Regions from separate parts of the Microcoleus sp. Aus8_D2 genome, predicted to be linked through region 3. Evidence: riboswitches for the same ligand, from Rfam matches in the RefSeq annotation. Region 3 holds a riboswitch; each other region holds the start of a gene.

Region 1 (3,277 bases), on a different contig from region 3:
GCTGTTCGGCATTTACAGGCCAAATATACACTTCTTTCAAGCCGTAGTCGCGCGCAATGTAAGAAAATGCGCCTTCACAACTTACTATGTAGCGTTTGTCTGGCGGAATCGCTGAGATAGCTTGTTTGAGCTTTTCATCGATCGCCTGAATTTCGTCACTGTATTTTGTCGAATTGGCTTCATAGGTTGCAGCATTAGCTGGATCGAGATTTGACAAAGATCTGCGAATATTTTTCACGTAAATTAAAGCATTTTTAGGGGACATCCAAGCATGAGGATTCGGTTTACCTTTGTAGGAATCTTCGGCAATATTAATCGGTTTAATTCCTTCAGTTAAGGTAATGCGGGTAACTTTGGGAAAACTGTTATAAAAACGAGTTGCCCAGCGTTCTAAATTCAATCCGTTATCCAAAATTAGACTGGCATTTTGCCCTCGTTTTAAGTCGCTGGGAGTGACTTCATAGCCGTGAATTTCCGCCCCAGGCTTTGTGATGGATTGAACAGTTAGCTTGTCACCAGCGACATTCTGCGCCATGTCTGCCAACACCGTAAAGGTGGTGAGAACGACTTTTTTGTCTTTTCGGAACCCATCGGTGGCAGTAGGGCTAGAAGCTCGGATTTGATTGGTTTGAGGCTCCGCCGTTGTCTGAGTGTTGCACCCGGTGACGCAAACTCCCAGCAACAGCCCCAATCCAATTATCTGATACAGTTTCCAAACGGGAGAGGAGAGGAGAGATAGGGGGAAAGGGCGAGATAGAGGGAGAATTTGACGCTTTTTGAGCATATATTCCAAAATTCTAGCTAAATTTGCCACAGATTACGGCAGACAGCCCGATCGACTATCGCTAATTTTCATAATATTTTCATTATTTAAATTTATCACAGAATCGGAGAAAATGAAAGAATCACGAACAGCGAGGCTAAATGGGCGATCGTCCCAGCAGAATCAGTATTTTGTGAAGATCTCCAATAGTGGTAATATCTCGGCAGATCGATCGGCTCTGATGCAGAAGAGCGATCGGACGTAAGGGGGAAAGTTCGGTGCGAATCCGGCGCTGTCCCGCAACTGTAATGAGATTATTCCATCTCTGAGTCAGGATGCCCGCCGATTTGTTTACCTGTTGTTTTCATCTGCGAGGTATGGATGATGGTTAGTTCAGTATTTTTACAGTTAATCTGCTGTTGGGTTCCCTTGGGCGATCGACAAAAACGCAATTTTGAGTTAAAACCGCTTTTCGTCGGCGCCACGGGAAACTAAAACAAATGCGAATCAAAGATAGTGTTTGGTGTTTGGCAGTTTTGGCTACTGGCAGAACTTGTTTATTCACCAGAATATTTTGTCCATCGGATATACTGCTTGGAATGGCTTTTGGCATCTAGGACGAGGTATTGTTGTTTGCAAAATAGATACTCAAATTAATGGCTCTATCAATTGGAGTGTGGATCATGTACAGTATGATTTGCAGTTTATTTCCCGCTCGCACGCAACTGCTTATTTCCAACAATTAGAACTAGAGGAAAATACTGTTGCCAATCTGCTGGGAGTTATTGATAGCTATGAACCTGAAAAAGCAATTATTTTTCTACTGCTTGCCAACGGTCAAATCGATATCAATTTATTGCAAAACTTGGCAATTTCGCCCGTTGAGTGCTACGAACAGGTATGCAAGCGCTGGGAAGAATTTCAACTCTACCCGAAATCCTAAAATTTACTAAATTTATCCAATGTCGCAGCCAAAATCAATCGAAATTTCCCAAGTAACTCGTTACCAAAACGCAGCGCTTAATTACTATTTGGGGCTGACAGAATCTCCCTATCTTCACTATGGCTATTGGGAAACCTTACCTGTACCCGCTGATGAATTAACTCTGGCGCGGCTACGAATCGCCCAGCAAGCTTATACGGATAAGTTGTTAGATTTTATCCCGAAAGACATCAAGACTGTCCTGGATGTAGGATGCGGGATTGGGGGAAATGCGGCTTATTTGCTCGATCGCGCTTTTGGAGTCGAAGGCCTCGCGCCCGATCCGTTCCAACAACAGCGCTTTCTCAAGTGTACAGGCGATCGCGCCATCTTCCACCTCACCAAATTTGAAGACTTCCAAGCCACCCATTCCTACGATTTAGTCCTTTTTAGCGAAAGCAGTCAATATATGTCTGCTGTCGATATTGCTAAAGGTGCGGCGGCGGCGATCAATCCCGGAGGCTACGTACTACTTGCTGATATGTTGCGCTCTAATCCTGATTATACAGAAGGAATGTTTTCTAATTGTCATGTTGTGGAAGAACTGGAAGCTGCATTGATGCAAGCGGGATTTAATTTAGTAAAAGCTGAGGATATTTCTGCTCATATTGTACCAACAATTGATTTATATGTCGATACTTTCCGCAGGTATGGACTGAACACAATGATTTATGTTGCGGATTTAATTTCGATCGCGGTTCCGCCGATTCATAAAATTCTGCGTTGGATATTTCGCCGCTGGTTTAAGAAATTGGTGGTTGAAGGATTGGAAGCTAGTCAACTTTTTGAGCAGCATCTTTGTTATGAGATTCAACTTTGGCAGTTGACCTGTGACCTGTGACAGTTGATAGTTGACCTGTGACAGTTGAGAGTTGACCTGTGACAGTTGATAGTTGATAGTTGATAGTTCCCACCAATAACCAATAACCAATAACCAATAACCAATAACTAATGCCCTATGCCCCATGCCCAATTCTAGAATTCGATCGCACTTTTTACTCATATCCCTGCACTTCGCGAGTAGCCATCCACGATTTAAGCCTAAAAATCCCCGCTGGTAAACGCTGCGGGCTCATCGGTCAAAACGGCTGCGGCAAAACCACCTTATTTCTGCTAGCTAACGGCTTGTACCAACCGCAACAGGGGACGATTAGCTGGGAAGGTGAACCCTTTCGCTACGATCGCAAATCTATCATGAAACTGCGCCAACAAATCGGACTCGTCTTTCAAAATCCCGAACATCAGTTAGTTGCTTCCACAGTCGAAGAGGATATCTCCTACGGATTGTACAATCTAGGATTGCCAGAATCCGAAATTGCTCAACAGGTGCAACAGGCGATCGAGCAATTCGAATTAAACGAGCTCGCCCGCGAACCAATCCACAACCTCAGTTTAGGACAAAAGAAGCGCGTTTCGATCGCCGATATCATGGTGCTCAAACCCAAACTGCTGCTGCTAGACGAACCTACCGCCTATCTCGATCCGCGCCACACCCGACAACTCATCGGTTTATTGCAACAAATTCACAGCAG
Region 2 (3,277 bases), on a different contig from region 3:
GATAACCATTATCGCTATCTTACATGATTCTGAGGCCAAGCGGCTAACTGCACTTGTAGGTTCGTAGTGAGGACTTTAGTCCGCATCCATAGAAGGACTAAAGTCCTCACTACGAACCTTGACAGATTGTAGGTTCGTAGTGAGGACTTTAGTCCGCATCCAGAGAAGAAGGACTAAAGTCCTCACTACGAACCTTTGTAGGTATGACCGATGACTCAAGAGAATTAACTGCCAATTATAGCTGCAATTCGATCGCGCTCCAACTCTCTACCAATAATCACCAGCTTGGTTTGACGGAGTTCCGAAGGTTGCCAAGGGCGATCGTAAAAACATTCTATACGATCGCCCACACCTTGCAACACCATCCGCATCGGTTTCTTGGGAACCGCCACAAACCCCTTAATCCGATAGATTTCTTCTTGTTGCATCAAGGATTGCAGCTTTTTCACCAAAGCTTCTGGTTCAAATTCGCGATCGGCAATAAAGAAAGTCGAGTTAATATCATCATCGTGCTCGTGTTCCTCTTCCGTGTCGTGGTGACTCGGGCGGGACTCCAAATCATCCTCAACCGCCGCATTAAATCCCAATAGCACATCGGGGTTAATTTCGCCAGCTTTGCAGGCAACAATTTTCACGCTCGGGCGCAACTCTTGCTGCAACCAGGTTTGAACTTTCTGGTGAGTTTCGGCATCTACGCGATCGACCTTCGTCAACAGTACCATATCGGCACAGGCCAACTGGTCTTCAAACAATTCCTCGATCGGAGTTTCGTGATCCAAACTCGAATCAGCCTCTCGCTGCGCCATCAAAGCATCGATATCGCCCACAAAAGTACCGCTAGCAATAGCTTCGCAATCAACAACCGCCACCACACCGTCAACAGTAGCGCCCGTGCGAATTTCCGGCCAGCGAAAAGCTTGAATCAAAGGCTTCGGAAGTGCGAGGCCCGAAGTCTCAATCAAGATACAATCAATTTGGTCTTTGCGCTTCAACAATTCCTGCATCGTCGGCAAGAATTCCTCTTGCACAGTGCAGCAAAGACAACCGTTAGTTAATTCTACAATATTGCTGGTGACAGTTTCTTCTTCATCGCAAACTTGGCAATCGCGCAGCAATTCTCCGTCAATCCCGATTTCGCCAAATTCGTTAACCAAAACAGCAATGCGGCGGCCTTGATTGTTTTGCAACAAATGGCGAATTAAGGTAGTTTTGCCGCTACCGAGAAAACCAGTGATAACTGTAACAGGGATTTTGTGCATTGAATTTTTGATCGGGTTGAGAATTATGGTCTAGATCCCCCCTAACTCCCCTTAAGAAGGGGGGACAAGAGGGTTCAAAGTCTGTTTTAAAAAGGAAGAAACTCGAAATACTCAAAGTCCCCCTTCTTAAGGGGGATTTAGGGGGATCTAGACTTTGAGTAAAAGCGAGAATTTATCGCCTCATCTTATCTCTAATTTCCCAGCGGTGGAATCTTAGCTAAAACACCTTTTTTCAGAGCTTGAGGACGATCGGACCAAGGCAACAAACCATCCGGTTTAGCATAGTATTGACCCGCACATTCCAGTACCGCCTCGACGCTTTTCGGCTCATTTGCAGGCAAATCACCAAACAAATAAGTATACTTTCCAGCAGCAGCAAAAGACACCGCACAAGAATGACTGCAAGCACTCATGCACTCAACTTCTCGAATATCAAATCGATCGCAAAACTCCCAATCTTTAGCAAGTTTCGATAAATCTTCCATGAATTGTTGACCGCCGCTTTTACCTTCCCGCTTGCCATCTTTCCAAACACTAGCGCAAGCAGTGCAAACTAAAAGACAGTGTTTTGTCCGTACAGCCGTGTTAGTTCCATTCATCATCCGTACCTCGCAGATGCGTTCAAAAGTGAGTTAGATATCGGCGGGCATTCTGACTTCAAAGGCGAAGGACTGAAGTCCTTACTACAAACCTCGTTACAGTTGCGGGACAGCGCCGGACTTGCACCGAACTTTCCCCGTTTCCTCTGGCGGCTGCTCCCCGCTAGAACCGATCGCGAATTCAAATCCTACCACACTTGCCGCCCTTTCTCAAAAAAGTTATGTTGGTAATGGCTATTTTTAATATGTAGCTACATAAATTAACTCGGTTCGTAGTAAGGACTTTAGTCCTCTGATATTTCTGCGGACTGAAGTCCTCACTACGAACCTTATGAGCACTTTTCCCGACTTTTCTACACACGGCTATCAAGTAACCCGCGAACTCGGCTACAACAGTTTGGGCGGCCGCGTCACCTATCTCGCCACAAAAATTAACACCACAAACTCCGTTGTCATCAAGCAATTTCAATTCGCTCAATTAGGTGCTAGCTGGGCCGAATACGATGCTTACGAACAAGAAATCAAAGTGCTCAAACAGCTCGCACACCCAGGAATCCCCCGCTATCTTGATGCTTTCGGGACTGACAGCGGATTTTGCATGGTGCAGGAATACAAAAATGCCGAAAGTGCGATCGATCGCACTTTTGCGCCGCCGGACATCAAACAAATTGCGATCGCCACTTTAGAAATCTTAGCTTACCTGCAATCCCAGAAACCGCCCGTAATCCACCGCGACATCAAACCGGAAAACTTGTTAATCGATGAAGAATTAAATGTTTACTTAGTAGACTTCGGTTTCGCACGCTTAGGAGGTGGAAACATCGCCGCCAGCAGCATTGTCAAAGGCACGATGGGATTCATGCCACCGGAACAAATGTTCAACCGAAAATTAACAAAAGCATCCGACCTTTACGGCTTGGGGATAACGCTGATTTGCTTGTTAACTGGTACGAAATCTGCGGATGTTGGTAATTTAATTGATGCTAATTATGGCATTCATTTTCGGCATTTAGTACCGCCGTTGCAGCAAGGTTGGATGAATTGGCTGGAAAGGATGGTAGCGCCGAGAATTCAAGATAGATATCAGTCGGCTGCTGATGCTTTAGCTGCACTAGAATCTTTGGATGTCAGCAGCTTGCCGAAAGTGAGGCTTGAGCGCGATAGGCTGGAATTCACCGCTACAGAATATGGAGAAAAAATAATAGAAACAATCGAAATTAGCAACCCAATTCCAGATATAATACTTGCGGGAAGATGGGAAGTGGCCGCGCATCCGAGCGATCCGCCACACACACCTTACGACCACCCTTGGATATCCTTTGAGCCACAGAAATTCGAGAGCAATAAGGTTGCTTGTAAAGTTATTGTTGATACCCAACAATTGTTAGCAAGTCAAACTTATGAGCGGCATATAATCTT
Region 3 (3,277 bases):
CCTGCTGCGAGGGCTTGGCGCCCGTGGGTGGCGGCAAGGGGGGAAGCTGCTAAGTCTTTAACGATGTCGATCATTCCGCAACTGTGAATTAGTCGCACTGCGACTGTTTCTAAGTCTGGTGGTAGGTTTGACAAGTCTGCTTCGGCGCGGATTGTGGCGAAGGATTTTTGGTAAATTTCTGTTCCGTCTCGGATGTAGTCAATCATGGGGAATGGGGAATGGGGCATGGGGAATGGGGCATTGGGCATGGGGCATCGGGCATGGGGCATTGGCCAAACAGGGAATGGGGCATTGGGCATGGGGCATCGGGCATGGGGCATTGGCCAAACAGGGAATGGGGCATTGGGCATCGGGCATCGGGCATTGGGCATTGGCCAAACAGGGAATGGGGCATTGGGCATCGGGCATCGGGCATTGGGCATTGGGAGACTGTACTTTACTTTATTGATTTGAAATTGTTATGGGAAGTTTGTTTGATTTGTGAAAGAAAAGTTTTTTTTAATGAACCGCGAAGGCGCAAAGGGCGCGAAGGAAGAAAGAGAAGGGGAAATGATGACAGTTTGTCTGTTTTAATGATTGTCTGGGCTAAGTAATTTCTGCAATTTGTCGATCGCCCACCGATCGCAAAATTCGCCTAATGATTCTTGAGGTTCTCGAAACCGCTGATACACCCGCACCATTCGCTCGATCGCGCGGGGCATCTCGGCTACACTGACGGCTGGGAAGATTTGCCGTCCAAAGGGCAAGTCTTTTCTACCTGCATAAATGTTGTAAGCTGCGATGGTTTCGCCTTTCTGCTGAATCTGAATTCCTACTAGGGTGATGTCAATTGGCTGGTGTTGGGCGCAGGATTTTTCGCAGCCGCTGAAATGTATGTTGATCGATCGGTCGAGCGTCAGTTTTTGCGCTAAATCCCTCACTATTTCTAGGGCGTGAGTTTGAGTATCTGTCGCCGCCGAGGCACAGCCGCTGTTGCCGGCGCACGCAACTAAGCAGGAATCTAGGCGAGTTGCGGATGAGTGCAATCCTAAATCGGCGATTTGCTGTTTGACCTCGGAAACCTCGGAGTTCGGGATGTCAGAAATCACCAGATTTTGCCACGGTGTGAGTCTGAGGGTGCCGCTGGCTATTTTTTGGGCTAAATTTGCCAATTTTCTCAGTTGCTTTGATTCTAGCTTACCTAGGGGCAGTGCAATGCCAATGTAGGAGAAATCGGACTGTCGCTGACGGTGGATGCCGAGATTGCCGTTGGGTGCGATCGCCCTTTCTGAAAGTTCGATCGACCTTCGCCCCAAAGCAAACGGCAAATTTTTCTCTATTTTTTCTAGATAACTTTCAGCGCCCCAATCTGCTAGCAGGTGGCGCAAGCGCGGTTTTTTACCATCTATTCGCGGTCGCTTTTTTGTGTATTCAAGATAAGCACCAGTTAAGGCTGCTAATACTGCAATACATTGCGATTGTTCGATGATAATTCCTGTATCGCCCTTTAAATACAGCCGAAAAACTATTTCGGAATTTCCCGATCGCCTTTCTGCTGCTAATAAAATATCGTTCCGTAGATTGCGGATCGAAACCGCTTCGCCACCGTCAAAGCCAATGCTGAATTTAGCCGAAAGTTCCGATAACTCAGGATGGGTTTGCAGGTAATTATCCCAAGCTGAAACTAGCGGGCGAGTATCTAGTAACTGTTGGCGATCGATTCCTGCTGTCGGACTTGCCATCATATTCCGAATTGGGTCAACTTCAACGCGGCGAGATGCTAATCCCAATTCCTGCAAATCCTGCCAAACTTCAGGGGCGATTTCCGAGTGCAATTCTCGGATTTGCAAATTTGCCCGATTGGTGACTTGCAAATAGCCGGTACTGTAGCGATCGACTAAATTGGCGATCGTCCGACATTGCTGTACATTTAAAATTCCCCCCGGAATCCGCATCCTCGATAAAACTCCGTCTCGGGATCGGGAACCGTAAAATAAACCCGGACAAGTCGGTAAATCACTCAAAAGCAACAAATAATCTCCTTCCCCGTGCGACGCAGGGAACCTAGAAGTAAACGCGCAAAACAAATCCTGAAATCGGCATTCTGACTTTCACAGTTGCGGCACAGCGCCGGAATTGCACCGGACTTTCCCGCTTTCAGGTTTCAGAAATGTATCATAAGTCGATCGCCAGCAGCCAAAACTCTCAACTTTCTTAACAAATGCCCCATCACCCAAAGAAAATAACCTACATGATACTTAAAACTCAGAGATTGGTTTTGAAACAAATTTTGGATAGCGATCTCAACAAGCTCCACCGAATTTTTACTGATTCCTATGTGAGGAGATATCTGTGTGACGGCGAAATCTGGTCGCTGCAACAAGTAGAAGAAATGTTGGCTGAGAATCAAAAGCTGTTTGCAGAAAAGAAATTTGGTCTTTGGTTTGTGGAGACAAACACCGATCGCGAAATTATTGGATTTGTTGGTTTGTGGTATTTTTTTGAGGAAGAACAACCACAGTTAATTTACGCATTGCTGCCAACTGCAACTAAACAAGGCTACGCTACTGAAGCTGCCACTAAAATTATAGAATATGGTTTTGATGAACTTGGCTTTGAGTATGTTGTCGCAAGTTGCGATCGCCCAAACATTGAATCATGCAAATTAGCAGCAAGACTCGGCATGAGACAAGTAGAAGAAAGGAGTGTGAATGAAAATCCCATATTATTCTTTAGAATTGATAAGTCGTAATTAGCACACAGGGCGCAATGCACAAATGGCTTTCGGTGGTGGGAATTGGCGAAGACGGACTTTTGGGATTGAGTCCGATCGCCCGATCGTTACTCGATCGATCTAAAATCATTGTCGGTGGCGCGCGCCACCTCGCCATGCTACCAACCGACGACACCCGCGAAAAATTGGTTTGGAGCTCGCCGCTACAAGCAACAATCGACAACATCATCAGCCGTCGCGGCGAGTCTGTTTGCGTGCTCGCCAGCGGCGATCCGATGTGTCACGGGATTGGTGTCACGCTGTTGCGCCGGATTCCGATTTCCGAAATGACTGTGATTCCCGCAGCATCAGCTTTTAGTCTGGCTGGTGCGCGTTTGGGTTGGGCGCTGGCGGATGTTGAGACTTTCAGTTTAACAAATCGCCCGATCGCCTCGATCGCCCTTAGTTTCTCTCCCGGTGCGCGCTTGCTAGTCTTGAGTGCCGATCGACACACGCCGGGAAAGGTTGCCGAATTGTTGACACAGCGGGGCTTTGGCAGCAGTTTGATGACCGTGTTCGAGCGGA

What was found. Region 3 has a riboswitch for cobalamin ahead of cobG (precorrin-3B synthase). Riboswitches for the same ligand answer to the same signal wherever they lie in the genome.
Region 1: it holds a riboswitch for cobalamin, as region 3 does, so the genes downstream of both, QUB64_RS27905 (hypothetical protein) here and cobG (precorrin-3B synthase) in region 3, are expected to answer to the same signal.
Region 2: it holds a riboswitch for cobalamin, as region 3 does, so the genes downstream of both, QUB64_RS19290 (DUF1636 domain-containing protein) here and cobG (precorrin-3B synthase) in region 3, are expected to answer to the same signal.

What each region holds. Positions count from the first base shown of each region.
Region 1 is NZ_JAUBUN010000050.1:34,301-37,577, reverse strand. Features, by position in the region: gene QUB64_RS27910 (metal ABC transporter substrate-binding protein) at 1-814, opposite strand, end outside; cobalamin riboswitch at 980-1,124, shown strand; gene QUB64_RS27905 (hypothetical protein) at 1,287-1,706, shown strand; gene QUB64_RS27900 (SAM-dependent methyltransferase) at 1,726-2,586, shown strand; gene QUB64_RS27895 (energy-coupling factor ABC transporter ATP-binding protein) at 2,697-3,277, shown strand, end outside.
Region 2 is NZ_JAUBUN010000024.1:44,597-47,873, reverse strand. Features, by position in the region: gene cobW (cobalamin biosynthesis protein CobW) at 225-1,259, opposite strand; gene QUB64_RS19290 (DUF1636 domain-containing protein) at 1,451-1,861, opposite strand; cobalamin riboswitch at 1,884-2,047, opposite strand; gene QUB64_RS19285 (bifunctional serine/threonine protein kinase/MFS transporter) at 2,190-3,277, shown strand, end outside.
Region 3 is NZ_JAUBUN010000072.1:1,704-4,980, forward strand. Features, by position in the region: gene QUB64_RS31490 (precorrin-8X methylmutase) at 1-206, opposite strand, end outside; gene QUB64_RS31495 (hypothetical protein) at 212-448, shown strand; gene cobG (precorrin-3B synthase) at 570-2,003, opposite strand; adenosylcobalamin-variant (AdoCbl-variant) riboswitch at 2,069-2,148, opposite strand; gene QUB64_RS31505 (GNAT family N-acetyltransferase) at 2,231-2,731, shown strand; gene cbiE (precorrin-6y C5,15-methyltransferase (decarboxylating) subunit CbiE) at 2,749-3,277, shown strand, end outside.